2 regions of the Pseudomonas helleri genome follow, and region 2 is predicted to be linked to the other one. Evidence: predicted binding sites of a transcription regulator. Region 2 holds the regulator's gene; the other holds the start of a gene.
The links. The regulator LexA, encoded in region 2, represses DNA repair genes until DNA is damaged. The targets are predictions, from matches to a motif close to CTGTNTNNNNANACAG.

Region 1 (6,512 bases), 2.5 Mb from region 2:
GAGATCGAAAAGCTGCAGCACGCCATTGCCACTAAACATGGCTTTGAGTTGGTGGATCACAACCTGGTGCTGTACGTACGCAAGTCAGGTAAATAAGCATGTCGCGCGAATTTCGGTTCGCGAAACGATCGAAGGCGACCTCTGAGTCGCCTTCGTGCTATCTGAAATGTAATTTTTTGTGACCGTTCGTCGCTAAGCGGCCAAATTCTTCGCAGTGACGACCATTTTCTTGGCGTGAGCTAACGATTCTTTGGTCAGGTCGATGCCGCCGAGCATGCGCGCCACTTCTTCTACGCGCTCTTTTTTGCTCAATTTGGAGACGGCGGTACGGGTTGTCTCGCTTTCGCGCACCTTGTGCACAAATAGATGTTGATGGCACTGCGCTGCCACTTGCGGCAGGTGAGTGACTGTCAGCACTTGGCCGCGCTCGCCCAAGCGGCGCAATAGCTGGCCCACGATCTCGGCGGTCGGGCCGCCAATGCCCACGTCCACTTCGTCGAATACCAGGGTCGGGACGCGTGAGGTCTGTGCGGTGATGACCTGGATGGCCAGGCTGATACGCGACAGTTCACCGCCCGACGCCACTTTGGCCAGCGCCTTGAGGGGTTGCCCCGGGTTGGCGCTGACCAGCAGCTCTACGTGTTCAAGGCCGTGAGGCATGGGGTCGCTGCTGCTCATTGGACGCAGTTCGATCACAAAGCGCCCGCCTGGCATGCCCAAGCGCTGGATTTCTTCTTCTACCGCGCTGCCCAAGCGGGTGGCGGCATGGCTGCGCAGGTCGCTCAACTCGCGGGCGCACTCTTGATAGTGGCGTGCGTAAGACGCTAGCTCATGGGTCAAGCGTTCGATGTTTTCATCGTTGGCGTTCAGGGTTTCGAGTTCATCGAGCAAGCGCTGTTGCAGTGCGGCGACTTCGGTTGGCTGCACGCGGTGTTTGCGCGCCAGCGAGTAAATGGTGTCGAGCCGTTCTTCGAGGTACTGCAGGCGACCGGGGTCGGCATCAAAGTGATCAATGAAGCGATTGAGTTCGCCCACGGCTTCTTCAACCTGGATTTGCGCGCTGGCCAGCAGGTCGGTGGCTTCGTTCAATGAGCCGGTATTGTTATGAATGCTCGCCAGACGGTTCAGGCTGACGGTCAGGGCGTTGAGCACGTTGCCGGAGTCGTTTTCGCTGCACTGCTCAACAACCTGCCGGCAAATGGTCAGCAAGGTTTCGGCGTTGGTCAGGTTTTTGTGTTCCTGCTCCAGCTCTTCCAGCTCGTGTTCACCGAGCGACAAGGTTTCGAGTTCTTCGATCTGGTAGCTCAGTAGTTGATGGCGTGCGCGCTGTTCATCACCCGAGTTGGACAGGTGTTCCAACTCTTGGCGGGTCTGGCGCCAGCGTTGTGCGGCCAGTTGCACCTGACGGGCAAGGTCGGTGGCACCTGCGTATTCATCGAGCAGGCGGCGGTGGGTGTCGGGCTTGAGCAGCGACTGGTGTTCATGCTGGCTGTGGATGTCGATCAGCAGCTCGCCCAGAGCCTTGAGGTCGCCTTGGGGGCATGGCGTGCCATTGATGTAGCCGCGCGAGCGACCTTCGGCGGTGATGACGCGGCGCAAGATGCACGGGCCATCACACTCAAGGTCGCGCTCGGCCAGCCAGGCACGCGCTTCGGGAATGTCCTGCAGGTCGAAGGTGGCCAGAATGTCGGCTTTTTCAGCGCCGGGGCGAACCACCCCGTTGTCTGCGCGGTCACCTAAGGTCAGGCCCAGTGCATCGAGCATGATCGATTTACCTGCGCCGGTCTCACCAGTGATTACACTCATACCGCGATCCAGCTCTAGATCGAGATGTTCAACGATGGCGTAGTTATGTACGGACAGGTGCACCAGCATGGGAGCGGCTCCAAAACGTAATGTCTGGTTATTTATACAGTGTTTTGTTTCGTGCTGACAATGGCTGTGCTTAGTTCTATTTGCTTGGCATTGAGGCTTTTTTAGGCTGTTTTGTATGGGCGGGTGGGGTGCGCCGAGGCGTTAAAAGGCAATTGTTAGTGCTTTTTGGCTCTTGAACCTGAAAATTGCGACCCCATATACCGAGGCAGAAGCGCGAGTCGAGCTCGCGGACGAAGTTTGAAAGGAGAAATCTATGGCAGACGAACAGACTATGGATACGCAGAACCAAGACGCTAATCAGGCTGCTGATGTTGCAGGCGTAGATCTGGTGGCACGTGTGCAGGAGCTCGAAGAGCAACTGGCGGCAGCTAACGATCAAGCTTTGCGAGTGGCTGCTGATGTGCAGAACGTTCGCCGTCGTGCCGAACAGGACGTTGAAAAAGCACACAAATTTGCATTGGAAAAATTTGCTGGCGACCTGTTGCCGGTGATCGACAGCCTGGAGCGCGGCCTTGAGCTGTCCAGTCCGGATGACGAAAGCATTCGCCCAATGCGTGAAGGGATCGAGCTGACGCTGAAAATGTTCCAGGACACCCTGAAGCGTTATCACCTGGAAGCGATCGATCCGCACGGCGAACCCTTCAATGCCGAGCACCATCAGGCAATGGCCATGCAGGAAAGCGCTGACCTGGAGCCAAACAGTGTGCTCAAGGTGTTTCAAAAAGGGTATCAGCTCAATGGTCGCTTACTGCGCCCGGCTATGGTCGTAGTCAGCAAGGCGCCAGCGCCGGTTTCGCCATCGATTGACGAGCAGGCTTGAAATCGGCCGCAAGGCCCCCATTTAGATGTCATGCGTTTAGAAATGCCGTAGTTGGTCATTACTGCTACGGCAAAAAAATTCAAATTTAGGGAGAGTGAAGATGGGCAAAATTATTGGTATCGACCTCGGGACCACCAACTCGTGCGTGTCGGTTCTGGAAAACGGTAAAGCAAAAGTTATCGAAAACGCTGAAGGCGCGCGTACTACGCCGTCGATCATTGCGTATGCCAACGATGGCGAAATTCTGGTTGGCCAGTCGGCCAAGCGTCAGGCAGTGACCAATCCGCATAACACCCTGTACGCGGTGAAGCGTCTGATCGGTCGTCGTTTTGACGAAGAAGTTGTACAGAAAGACATTCAGATGGTCCCTTACAAAATCGTCAAGGCTGATAATGGCGATGCGTGGGTTGAAGTGAACGGCCAGAAAATGGCTCCGCCACAAATCTCGGCTGAAATTCTGAAGAAAATGAAGAAAACCGCCGAAGATTACCTCGGCGAAGCAGTGACTGAAGCGGTTATCACCGTGCCTGCTTACTTCAACGACAGCCAGCGTCAGGCGACTAAAGACGCCGGCCGTATCGCGGGTCTGGACGTAAAACGCATCATCAACGAACCAACCGCAGCTGCTCTGGCTTACGGTATGGACAAAGCGAAAGGCGACCACACTGTCATCGTTTATGACTTGGGTGGCGGTACTTTCGACGTGTCGGTGATCGAAATTGCTGAAGTTGATGGCGAGCACCAGTTTGAAGTGTTGGCGACCAACGGTGACACGTTCCTGGGTGGTGAAGACTTTGACATTCGTCTGATCGACTACCTGGTTGACGAGTTCAAGAAAGAAACCGGCATGAACCTTAAAGGTGACCCGCTGGCGATGCAGCGTCTGAAAGAAGCCGCTGAAAAAGCAAAAATCGAGCTGTCTTCGAGCCAGTCGACTGACGTGAACCTGCCGTACATCACTGCAGACGCGACCGGTCCTAAGCACTTGAACGTGAAAATTTCGCGCGCCAAGCTGGAATCGCTGGTTGAAGACCTGGTTCAACGCACCATCGAACCTTGCCGCATTGCTCTGAAAGACGCAGGTATCGACGTTGGCGCGATCAACGACGTGATCCTGGTCGGTGGTCAGACCCGTATGCCGCTGGTTCAGAAGCTGGTAACTGAGTTCTTCGGTAAAGAAGCACGTAAAGACGTGAACCCGGACGAAGCAGTTGCCATGGGTGCTGCTATCCAGGGCGCGGTATTGGCCGGTGACGTTAAAGACGTTCTGCTGCTGGACGTGAGCCCGCTGACTCTGGGTATCGAAACCATGGGCGGTGTGATGACTGCTCTGATCGAGAAAAACACCACGATTCCTACCAAGAAATCGCAAGTGTTCTCGACGGCTGACGACAACCAGGGCGCTGTGACCATTCACGTGCTGCAAGGTGAGCGTAAGCAAGCGGCTCAGAACAAGTCGTTGGGCAAGTTCGACCTGGCGGACATTCCACCCGCTCCACGTGGCGTGCCTCAGATCGAAGTAACCTTCGACATCGACGCTAACGGTATCTTGAACGTAAGCGCGAAAGACAAGGCGACTGGCAAATCCCAGTCCATCGTGATCAAGGCGAACTCGGGTCTGTCCGAGGACGAAATTGCTCAGATGGTCCGTGACGCTGAAGTCAACGCTGAAGAAGACCGTAAGTTCGAAGAGCTGGCAGCGGCACGTAACCAGGGCGACGCACTGGTTCACTCGACTCGTAAAATGATCGTCGATGCTGGCGATAAAGTGACCGAGGAAGAGAAAACTGCAATCGAAGCTGCAGTAGTCGCATTGGAAGCCGCTGTTAAAGGCGACGACAAAGCCGCTATCGAAGCCAAGGTTGAAGAGCTGTCCAAGGTGTCTGCTCCTGTCGCACAGAAAATGTACGCTGAGCAAGCGAACCCGGCAGACGCAGCGGCCAAGCCAGCTGATTCGGCTGAAAAAGCGGACGACGTTGTCGACGCTGAGTTCGAAGAAGTTAAAGACAACAAGTAATAAGCTTGTTGGTCGGCCGGTTAACCGTGCATAAGCGGTGACTGGTAGGATGTCGCCGCGCGGGAGCTTGCTCCCGCGTTGGCGTGTCTGGAGCAAGGGAATTTTTACAGCATGCGACAAGCTCGGATGCTGGCGGTTGAGGCAGGGACTTCTTTGTGTTTCTGCCCGAGGTGACCGCTCCTGTCGGCCAATGCATTGGCTGTTAATCAGAAACCAATATCGTTGAAAAGACGTGAGTTGAGCCTTGTACGTTCAGGCTCAGCGGGTTTGGTGAGGCTCGGGAGGGTTCTTCCAAACGTCCTTGAGAGTGCAAAGAATTATGGCAAAGCGCGACTATTACGAAGTATTGGGTGTCGAACGGACCACCACTGTGGTCGAGCTGAAAAAAGCTTATCGTCGTCTCGCAATGAAACACCACCCGGACCGTAACCCGGGCGACAAAGCCTCTGAAGAGTTGTTTAAAGAGGCTAACGAAGCGTATGAAGTGCTGTCTGATACCAGCAAGCGTGCTGCTTATGACCAATACGGTCATGCGGGTGTTGACCCGCAAATGGGCGGCGGCGGTGCAGGTTTTGGTGGCCAGAACTTCTCCGATATTTTCGGCGATGTATTCAGTGATTTCTTTGGCGGTGGCCGTGGCGGCTCCCGGGGCGGCGCGCAGCGCGGTAGCGATTTGCGCTATACGCTGGAGCTGAACCTGGAAGAAGCGGTGCGCGGGACTACGGTCAATATTCGTGTGCCGACGCTGGTTAACTGCAAACCGTGTGACGGTTCGGGCGCGAAGAAGGGTTCTTCGCCTGTGACCTGTACCACCTGTGGCGGTATTGGCCAGGTGCGCATGCAGCAGGGTTTCTTCTCTGTGCAGCAAACCTGCCCGCGTTGCCATGGTCAGGGCAAGATCATTTCCGACCCGTGCGAAAGCTGCAACGGCGACGGTCGCGTAGAAGAATACAAAACCCTGTCCGTGAAAGTGCCTGCGGGTGTTGATACGGGCGACCGTATCCGTCTGTCGGGTGAAGGCGAGGCGGGTGTGCAGGGTGGCCCGGCGGGTGACCTGTACGTGGTGATCGAGGTGCGTGAGCACGCGATTTTCCAGCGCGATGGCAAACATCTGTTCTGCGAAGTGCCTATCAGCTTTGCTGATGCGGCGCTGGGTGCAGAGCTGGAAGTGCCGACGCTGGATGGTCGGGTCAAGCTCAAAGTGCCTGAAGGTACACAAACCGGTAAGCAATTCCGTCTGCGTGGCAAGGGTGTATCCCCGGTGCGTGGCGGTGGTGTTGGCGACTTGATGTGCCGCGTCGTGGTCGAGACTCCGGTGAAGTTGAGCCGTCGTCAGCGCGAGCTGATGGAAGAGTTCCGCTCGACACTGGAAGGCGATAGCTGTCATTCGCCAAACGCGACCGGTTGGTTCGAAGGCGTGAAGCGCTTCTTCGGCGACTTATAAGGAGCGGGGCATGCGACGTATAGCTGTGATGGGCGCTGCCGGGCGCATGGGCAAAACCCTGATTGACGCGGTTCAGCAGCGCTCGCCGGTGTGCGGGCTAACGGCGGCGATTGTCCGTCCGGGCAGTTCGCTTGTAGGCGCTGATGCCGGTGAGCTGGTGTCGCTCGGGCGAATTGGCGTGCCGTTGTCTGCAAGCCTTGAAGACGTGGCAGATGAGTTCGATGTGTTGATCGATTTCACCCTGCCTGAGGTGATGCTCGGCAATCTGGCGTTCTGCCGTCAGGCGGGCAAGGCCATGGTCATTGGCACCACGGGCTTGAATGCTGCGCAAAAGCAGTTACTGGTTGACGCTGCCA
Region 2 (6,512 bases):
AGCCTGGTGAAAGAGATGGAAAAACGCGGTATTGGTCGTCCGTCGACCTACGCAGCGATTATCGGAACCATCCAGGACCGCGGTTACGTGGCCCTGCACAACCGCCGCTTCTACTCCGAGAAAATGGGCGACATCGTTACTGAGCGTCTGTCTGAGAGCTTCTCTGACCTTATGGACTACGGCTTCACCGCCGGCATGGAAGAGAACCTCGATGACGTCGCACAAGGCGAGCGCGACTGGAAAAACGTGCTGGACGAGTTCTACGGCGACTTCAAGAAAAAGCTTGAAGTAGCGGCAGCACCGGACGGCGGCATGCGTGCCAACGAACCCGTCATGACTGATATTCCGTGCAAGGAATGTGGTCGTCCGATGCAGATCCGTACGGCTTCTACTGGCGTGTTCCTGGGATGCTCGGGTTACAGCCTGCCGCCTAAAGAGCGTTGCAAGGCCACCGTCAACCTGGTGCCGGGCGATGAAATCGCTGCGGACGATGAGGGCGAGTCCGAGTCGCTGGTGCTGTTGGGCAAGCACCGCTGCCCGATCTGCAGCACGGCGATGGATGCTTACCTGCTGGATGAAAAACACAAGCTGCACATCTGCGGTAACAACCCGGATTGCGTGGGTTACGAGATCGAAGAAGGCAACTACCGCATCAAGGGCTACGAAGGGCCGAGCCTGGAGTGCGACAAGTGCGGCAGTGAGATGCAGCTCAAGACCGGCCGTTTCGGCAAGTTCTTTGGTTGCACCAATTCGGAGTGCAAGAACACTCGCAAGCTGCTGAAAAGCGGTGAAGCAGCGCCACCGAAAATGGATCCGGTGAAAATGCCGGAGCTTAAGTGCGAGAAGGTCGACGACACCTACATCCTGCGTGATGGTGCTTCGGGGTTGTTCCTGGCGGCGAGCCAGTTCCCGAAAAACCGTGAGACCCGCGCACCGTTGGTGATCGAAATCATCCCGCACAAGGACGAGATTGATCCTAAGTATCACTTCTTGTGTGAAGCGCCAAAGAAAGACCCGGAAGGTCGCCCGGCCGTGATTCGTTATAGCCGCAAGACCAAAGAGCAATACGTGCAGACCGAAGTAGACGGTAAGCCGACCGGTTGGCGTGCGTTCTACGACGGTGGTAGCTGGAAAGTAGAAGACAAGCGCAAAGATAAAGACGCTTGAAACTGAACTGACCGCACCACAAAAAACCGCGCAAGGGCTGCATGCCTTGCGCGGTTTTTTGATTTTGGGTGGGACAGTTCAAATCTGTAGGAGGGGCCGCCCCGTCTTCGACGCCGCGCTGTCGCGCAGCAAACAGGCCGCCGAGTATCTTCAGCATCCCCCAATCGGTTCCCTCTCCTTCGGGAGAGGCGTGGTGAGGGGGCTCTTGACTTGAGTACATATCCGTTGCTGCGGCAACGGCCACTTAGGGTTCCGGCCTTACGCCGCGTCACTTTGCAAAAAGCGGCAAAGTAACCAAAACGCTTTTGCCCCTACCCCTCGGTGCCTCGCTTTGGCTCGGCATGCCCTCACCACAGGCCTTGCTCCGTAGGCCCGCCGCGATCGGCCATCCATGGCCGTGTCGCGGCTAACCCGGCGTCCTGCCGGGTTACCCACTGCGCAAAACCTGCGTTCGGCCAGCGTGGTTTAATGGGGCCTTTTAGATCAAGATCAAAAGCAAGATCTAGATCAAAAGATCGCGAGCAAGCTCGCTCCTACAAAGCCTTTAAAATCAATCACTTATTTTATGTTTGATAAGAGCGAGCGTGCCTCGCGATCTTTTGATCTTTGGTGGGGTGGCTTCGCTACCCATCGCAGCCTTCGTGCCTCGGCAGCGACTACGGGGATGTTTTGACCCTGGGGTGAAAATCCTCTCATCATGGCCTTGCGCCCTTATCCCCGATACCTGAGACTGCTGTCAGCCCTTACCCATTCGCTGTGGAGCGCCTCAACATGGCTCACGAACTCTATACCCGTACCAATCAGAAAATATATTTCGCCGGTTTGGCCCTTGAGGCCATGAACAAGGCCGGGGAGGGGCGGGCCATGAATGCTCAGGCGCTGGTTCAGGCTGAACGCGAATCGGCCATTTTTCATTTGTATGGCGCTTTACTCGGCTTATGCCATGAAATAGCCGGCTTTTATCGCTTGCCTCAAGCAAACGCTCCGCGTGTCGAGTTGCTGCTGACTCAAGAGGTTTTGGACGCCATAGCCATTCCTGAGCTGGCAGAAATGGTCGAACTGGCCAGAGCGCCGCACACCTGGCTGGCGCAACTGGTTGCCACTCACGCAGCGTTGTACCAGCCGTTGCAGGCACCGAAGAAGGTTAAGGCAGACGTTTTTCAGCCCCTGATTGAGGCGGTCAATCTGGAGGATGAAGCACCCAAGGAATTAAGCCGCGAAACGCTGGAGGAGTGGCGCCAAAACCTCAAAAGTTTGGCCATCAGGTTTCGTGACGGACTAAATGAGTGTTGAAGGTCGCGGATAAAACTGTACAGTCATTCATCAGTCGGTAATGAAACAGGCTCATATCCTGGAAAAATTACAATGGATGACTGATATAATCCCGCGCTTTCGTGGAGAACAAACCTTTATGCCAACGTCCTTTCTAGAAATTGTCGAATTACCAGACGGCCGTATCGAGTTGCGCCGGGCTGAAGACGAGGGGTCTTTGGTGACGCTTAACTTTTCTGAAGATGCCAAGGCCTTTCTACAAGGCCAGCACGTTGAGGTGGCCAAAGCCATGCTCAGCGTCGGTGTTCAGATGGCAGGCCGATTGGCCGAAGGCGAGCTTGAAAAAGATGAAGGCCCGCGCATCCTGCACTAAGTGTTCAGGTTGGCAGGCATTACTGGCAGGCTTGTGCAGGGCGCACAAGCACTGTGGCAGTTAGCGACAACCGTTTAACCCAAACGAATATTCAGGCTTTGCCCGTGGCCGGTACGTGCTGCGCTGACCAGTTGTTGGCGAGCGCCGGCAGTCAGCGGGTTGATCCAGCTGACCACGGTATGGCTACGGCCCAGGCGCAGTGCCTCGCAGGTCAGTTGCAAAGCACTTTTGTTACCGTTGGGTTGCAGGAGCAGAATGCGCTCGCGGTTCAGCCCGGCCTCGCGCAACCAGCTTTGAGTCAGGCTGGCAGGCGGGGCAATCAGGGTCAGCCAACGGTCGTCTTGTTGCTCGCTGAGTTCGCGAAGCATGGGCGCCAGCAGGTTCAGGCAGTTTCCGGCAGCACCGCGCAGCGACAACTCACTGAAAACTTCAGGTTCGGCGCTCCAGGGTGCATCGAGCACTTCTTTGATCGCAGGGGCCATGGGTTGTGCCATGAACACTTCGAACAAGGGGAGTTGTGCTGGCAGCGGTGTGTGTGGGAACTGCATGACGTCTCCTATTAGCGGCGTATGACGCCGACGCTCAGGCCTTCGATAACCAGCTCCTGCTCTTTGAGATTGACCTCAATGGGCTGGAAATCCGGGTTTTCAGCGATTAGCCAGACCTTGTTGCCTTCGCGCTTGAAGCGCTTGACAGTCACTTCGTCGTCGATACGGGCCACCACAATCTGGCCGTTGCGGGCTTCGCGGCAGGTATGCACAGCCAGAAGGTCACCATCAAAGATGCCGACGTCCTTCATGCTCATGCCCTGGACCCGCAGCAGGTAGTCGGCGCGCGGATGGAAGAACGTCGGGTTGATGTTGCAGGACTCTTCGACGTGCTCTTGCGCCAGGATCGGCGCACCGGCAGCGACCCGGCCGATGATGGGCAAGGTGGATTCGTCGGCCTTGGCTTCAAAGCCAGGGATACGAATACCGCGTGAGGCGCCGGGGGTCATTTCGATGGCACCCTTGCGAGCAAGGGCCTTGAGGTGTTCTTCAGCGGCGTTCGGAGACTTGAAGCCCAGTTCCTGTGCGATCTCGGCACGGGTGGGCGGGTATCCGTTGTCATCCAGGCATCGCTTGATGAAGGCCAGGATCTCAGCTTGGCGTGGCGTCAGTTTTAACATGGTGATCGCTCTGTCTTTTTATACAGTGACTGGGATTATATACAGTGAAGGCTTATTGGCAATCCTCCATTTTCTGCCGTCCGCTGGACGGTCATCAATGCTTTGCAGGGTTCACCTAATAGAAGGCAAAGCCTTGCTGGCGGCGGCTGTGGTTAAATGCAAGACCGCCCGGTCGCAAACCGAACACGCCGCCTTGACTTTTTACAGGTCGAAACGTATGTTTCAAACAGATGTTTTAATGTTTTGTCAGGCGGAGTAGCCATGGCCCAGTCGGAAACCGTTGAACGTATCCTTGATGCTGCTGAGCAGCTGTTCGCGGAAAAAGGTTTTGCTGAAACTTCATTGCGGCTGATCACCAGCAAAGCCTCGGTCAACCTGGCGGCGGTCAATTACCATTTTGGTTCCAAGAAAGCCTTGATCCAGGCTGTTTTCTCGCGTTTTCTGGGGCCGTTCTGCGCCAATCTGGACCGCGAGCTGGAGCGTCGTCAGGCCAAGCCCGAGCAGCGCCCCAGCCTTGAAGAACTGCTGGAGATGCTGGTCGAGCAGGCGCTGGTAATCCAGCCGCGCAGTGGTAATGACCTGTCTATATTCATGCGCCTGCTGGGCTTGGCCTTCAGTCAGAGCCAAGGGCACTTACGGCGTTATCTCGAAGACATGTACGGCAAGGTGTTTCGCCGCTATATGTTGCTGGTCAACGAAGCCGCCCCGCAGATCCCGCCAATTGAGCTGTTCTGGCGCGTGCACTTTATGCTCGGTGCGGCGGCGTTCAGCATGTCCGGGATCAAGGCCTTGCGGGCCATCGCCGAAACCGATTTTGGGGTGAACACCTCGATCGAGCAGGTGATGCGCCTGATGGTGCCTTTCCTGGCGGCCGGCATGCGTGCCGACAGCGGTGTCACCGACCCGGCCATGGCCAGCGCGCAGCTTCGCCCCCGGACCAAAACCCCACCGGTCGCCGCCAAGGTTTGACCGCGTGCGGGTGGGCGCGGCAGCTTTGTTCCGCTAAGCTAGCCGCCATGCCCAACCCAGACTTATTCCCGTCTCGCTCTTCGCCGCTGCCGCTCTGGTATGCGGCGCGCCATGCTGTGTCTGGTGCGAAGAGCCGGTTGATAAGCGCTTTCTCTCTTTAAGGATTTCCCATGAGTTCTGCCCTGCAAGGTTCCTTGATGGTGGACGTCGCCGGTACCTGGTTGACGGCTGAAGACCGGCAATTGCTGCGCCAGCCTGAAGTGGGCGGCCTGATCATTTTCGCCCGCAATATTGAGCACCCGCGCCAGGTGCGTGAGTTGAGTGCATCGATTCGCGCCATTCGCCCGGATTTGCTGCTGGCTGTCGACCAGGAGGGCGGCCGCGTACAGCGTCTGCGCCAAGGTTTTGTCCGGCTGCCGGCGATGCGCGCAATCGCCGATACCCCCAACGCCGAGTACCTGGCCGAGCAGTGTGGCTGGATCATGGCCACCGAAGTGCTGGCGGTCGGTCTGGACTTGAGTTTTGCGCCGGTGCTGGACCTCGATTACCAGCGCAGTGCGGTGGTGGGGACTCGCTCGTTTGAAGGTGACCCTGAGCGCGCCGCGCAATTGGCAGGTGCCTATATTCGCGGGATGAGCGCTGCGGGCATGGCCGCGACCGGTAAGCATTTTCCGGGGCATGGGTGGGCAGAGGCTGATTCTCATGTCGCCATCCCGACTGATGAACGCAGCCTGGAACAGATTCGCAGCCATGATCTGGTGCCGTTTGCCCGTCTGAGCAAGCACTTGGCAGGCGTGATGCCTGCGCACGTGATCTACCCGCAAGTCGACAGCCAGCCTGCCGGGTTCTCCCGTCGCTGGTTGCAGGACATTTTGCGGGGCGAGCTGCAATTTGACGGGGTGATTTTCAGTGACGATCTGTCGATGGCTGGTGCCCATGTGGTCGGCGATGCGGCGAGCCGCATTGAGGCCGCCTTGTCTGCCGGGTGTGACATGGGCCTGGTGTGCAACGACCGTGCGGCTGCCGAGTTGGCGCTCAGTGCTGCTCAGCGCCTGAAAGTCACGCCTTCTGCGCGCATTGCGCGGATGCGTGCGCAAGCCTGGGCCAGCACCGACTACCGCCAGGACCCGCGCTGGCTGGTGGCTACGGGTGCCCTTAAAGATGCTCAATTGATTGATTAATGCACGTGCTCAAGAGGCAGATTCAATGACGGTTTACGCAATTATTGGTGGCACGGGGCTGACCCAACTCGACGGCTTGACCATCAGCCGTTCGCTGGCGTTGGACACGCCTTACGGCCCGACTTCAGCCGATATCCAGATCGGTGAGTTTGGCGGCCGTGAAGTGCTGTTTCTGGCACGCCATGGCCATCCGCACCGGGTGCCGCCGCATCAGGTCAACTACCGCGCCAACCTGTGGGCCTTGAAACAGGCAGGTGCCGAGGCGATTTTGGCGGTGAATGCCGTGGGCGGGATTCACATGGCGATGGGTACCGGGCATTTCTGCGTGCCGCATCAGTTGATCGACTACACCAGCGGCCGCGAACACACCTATTTCGCCGGT

Region 1: recN (DNA repair protein RecN) is a predicted target of LexA. The motif match lies at 1,900-1,915, and genes of this name have one in related genera.

Annotation. Positions count from the first base shown of each region.
Region 1 is NZ_CP174501.1:4,707,955-4,714,466, reverse strand. It holds gene fur (ferric iron uptake transcriptional regulator) at 1-96, shown strand, start outside; gene recN (DNA repair protein RecN) at 193-1,875, opposite strand; gene grpE (nucleotide exchange factor GrpE) at 2,129-2,695, shown strand; gene dnaK (molecular chaperone DnaK) at 2,796-4,712, shown strand; gene dnaJ (molecular chaperone DnaJ) at 5,032-6,156, shown strand; gene dapB (4-hydroxy-tetrahydrodipicolinate reductase) at 6,167-6,512, shown strand, end outside.
Region 2 is NZ_CP174501.1:1,540,466-1,546,977, forward strand. It holds gene topA (type I DNA topoisomerase) at 1-1,167, shown strand, start outside; gene ACJJU9_RS07150 (DUF6586 family protein) at 1,939-2,460, shown strand; gene ACJJU9_RS07155 (hypothetical protein) at 2,579-2,812, shown strand; gene sulA (SOS-induced cell division inhibitor SulA) at 2,887-3,360, opposite strand; gene lexA (transcriptional repressor LexA) at 3,372-3,980, opposite strand; gene ACJJU9_RS07170 (TetR/AcrR family transcriptional regulator) at 4,242-4,949, shown strand; gene nagZ (beta-N-acetylhexosaminidase) at 5,132-6,130, shown strand; gene ACJJU9_RS07180 (S-methyl-5'-thioinosine phosphorylase) at 6,156-6,512, shown strand, end outside.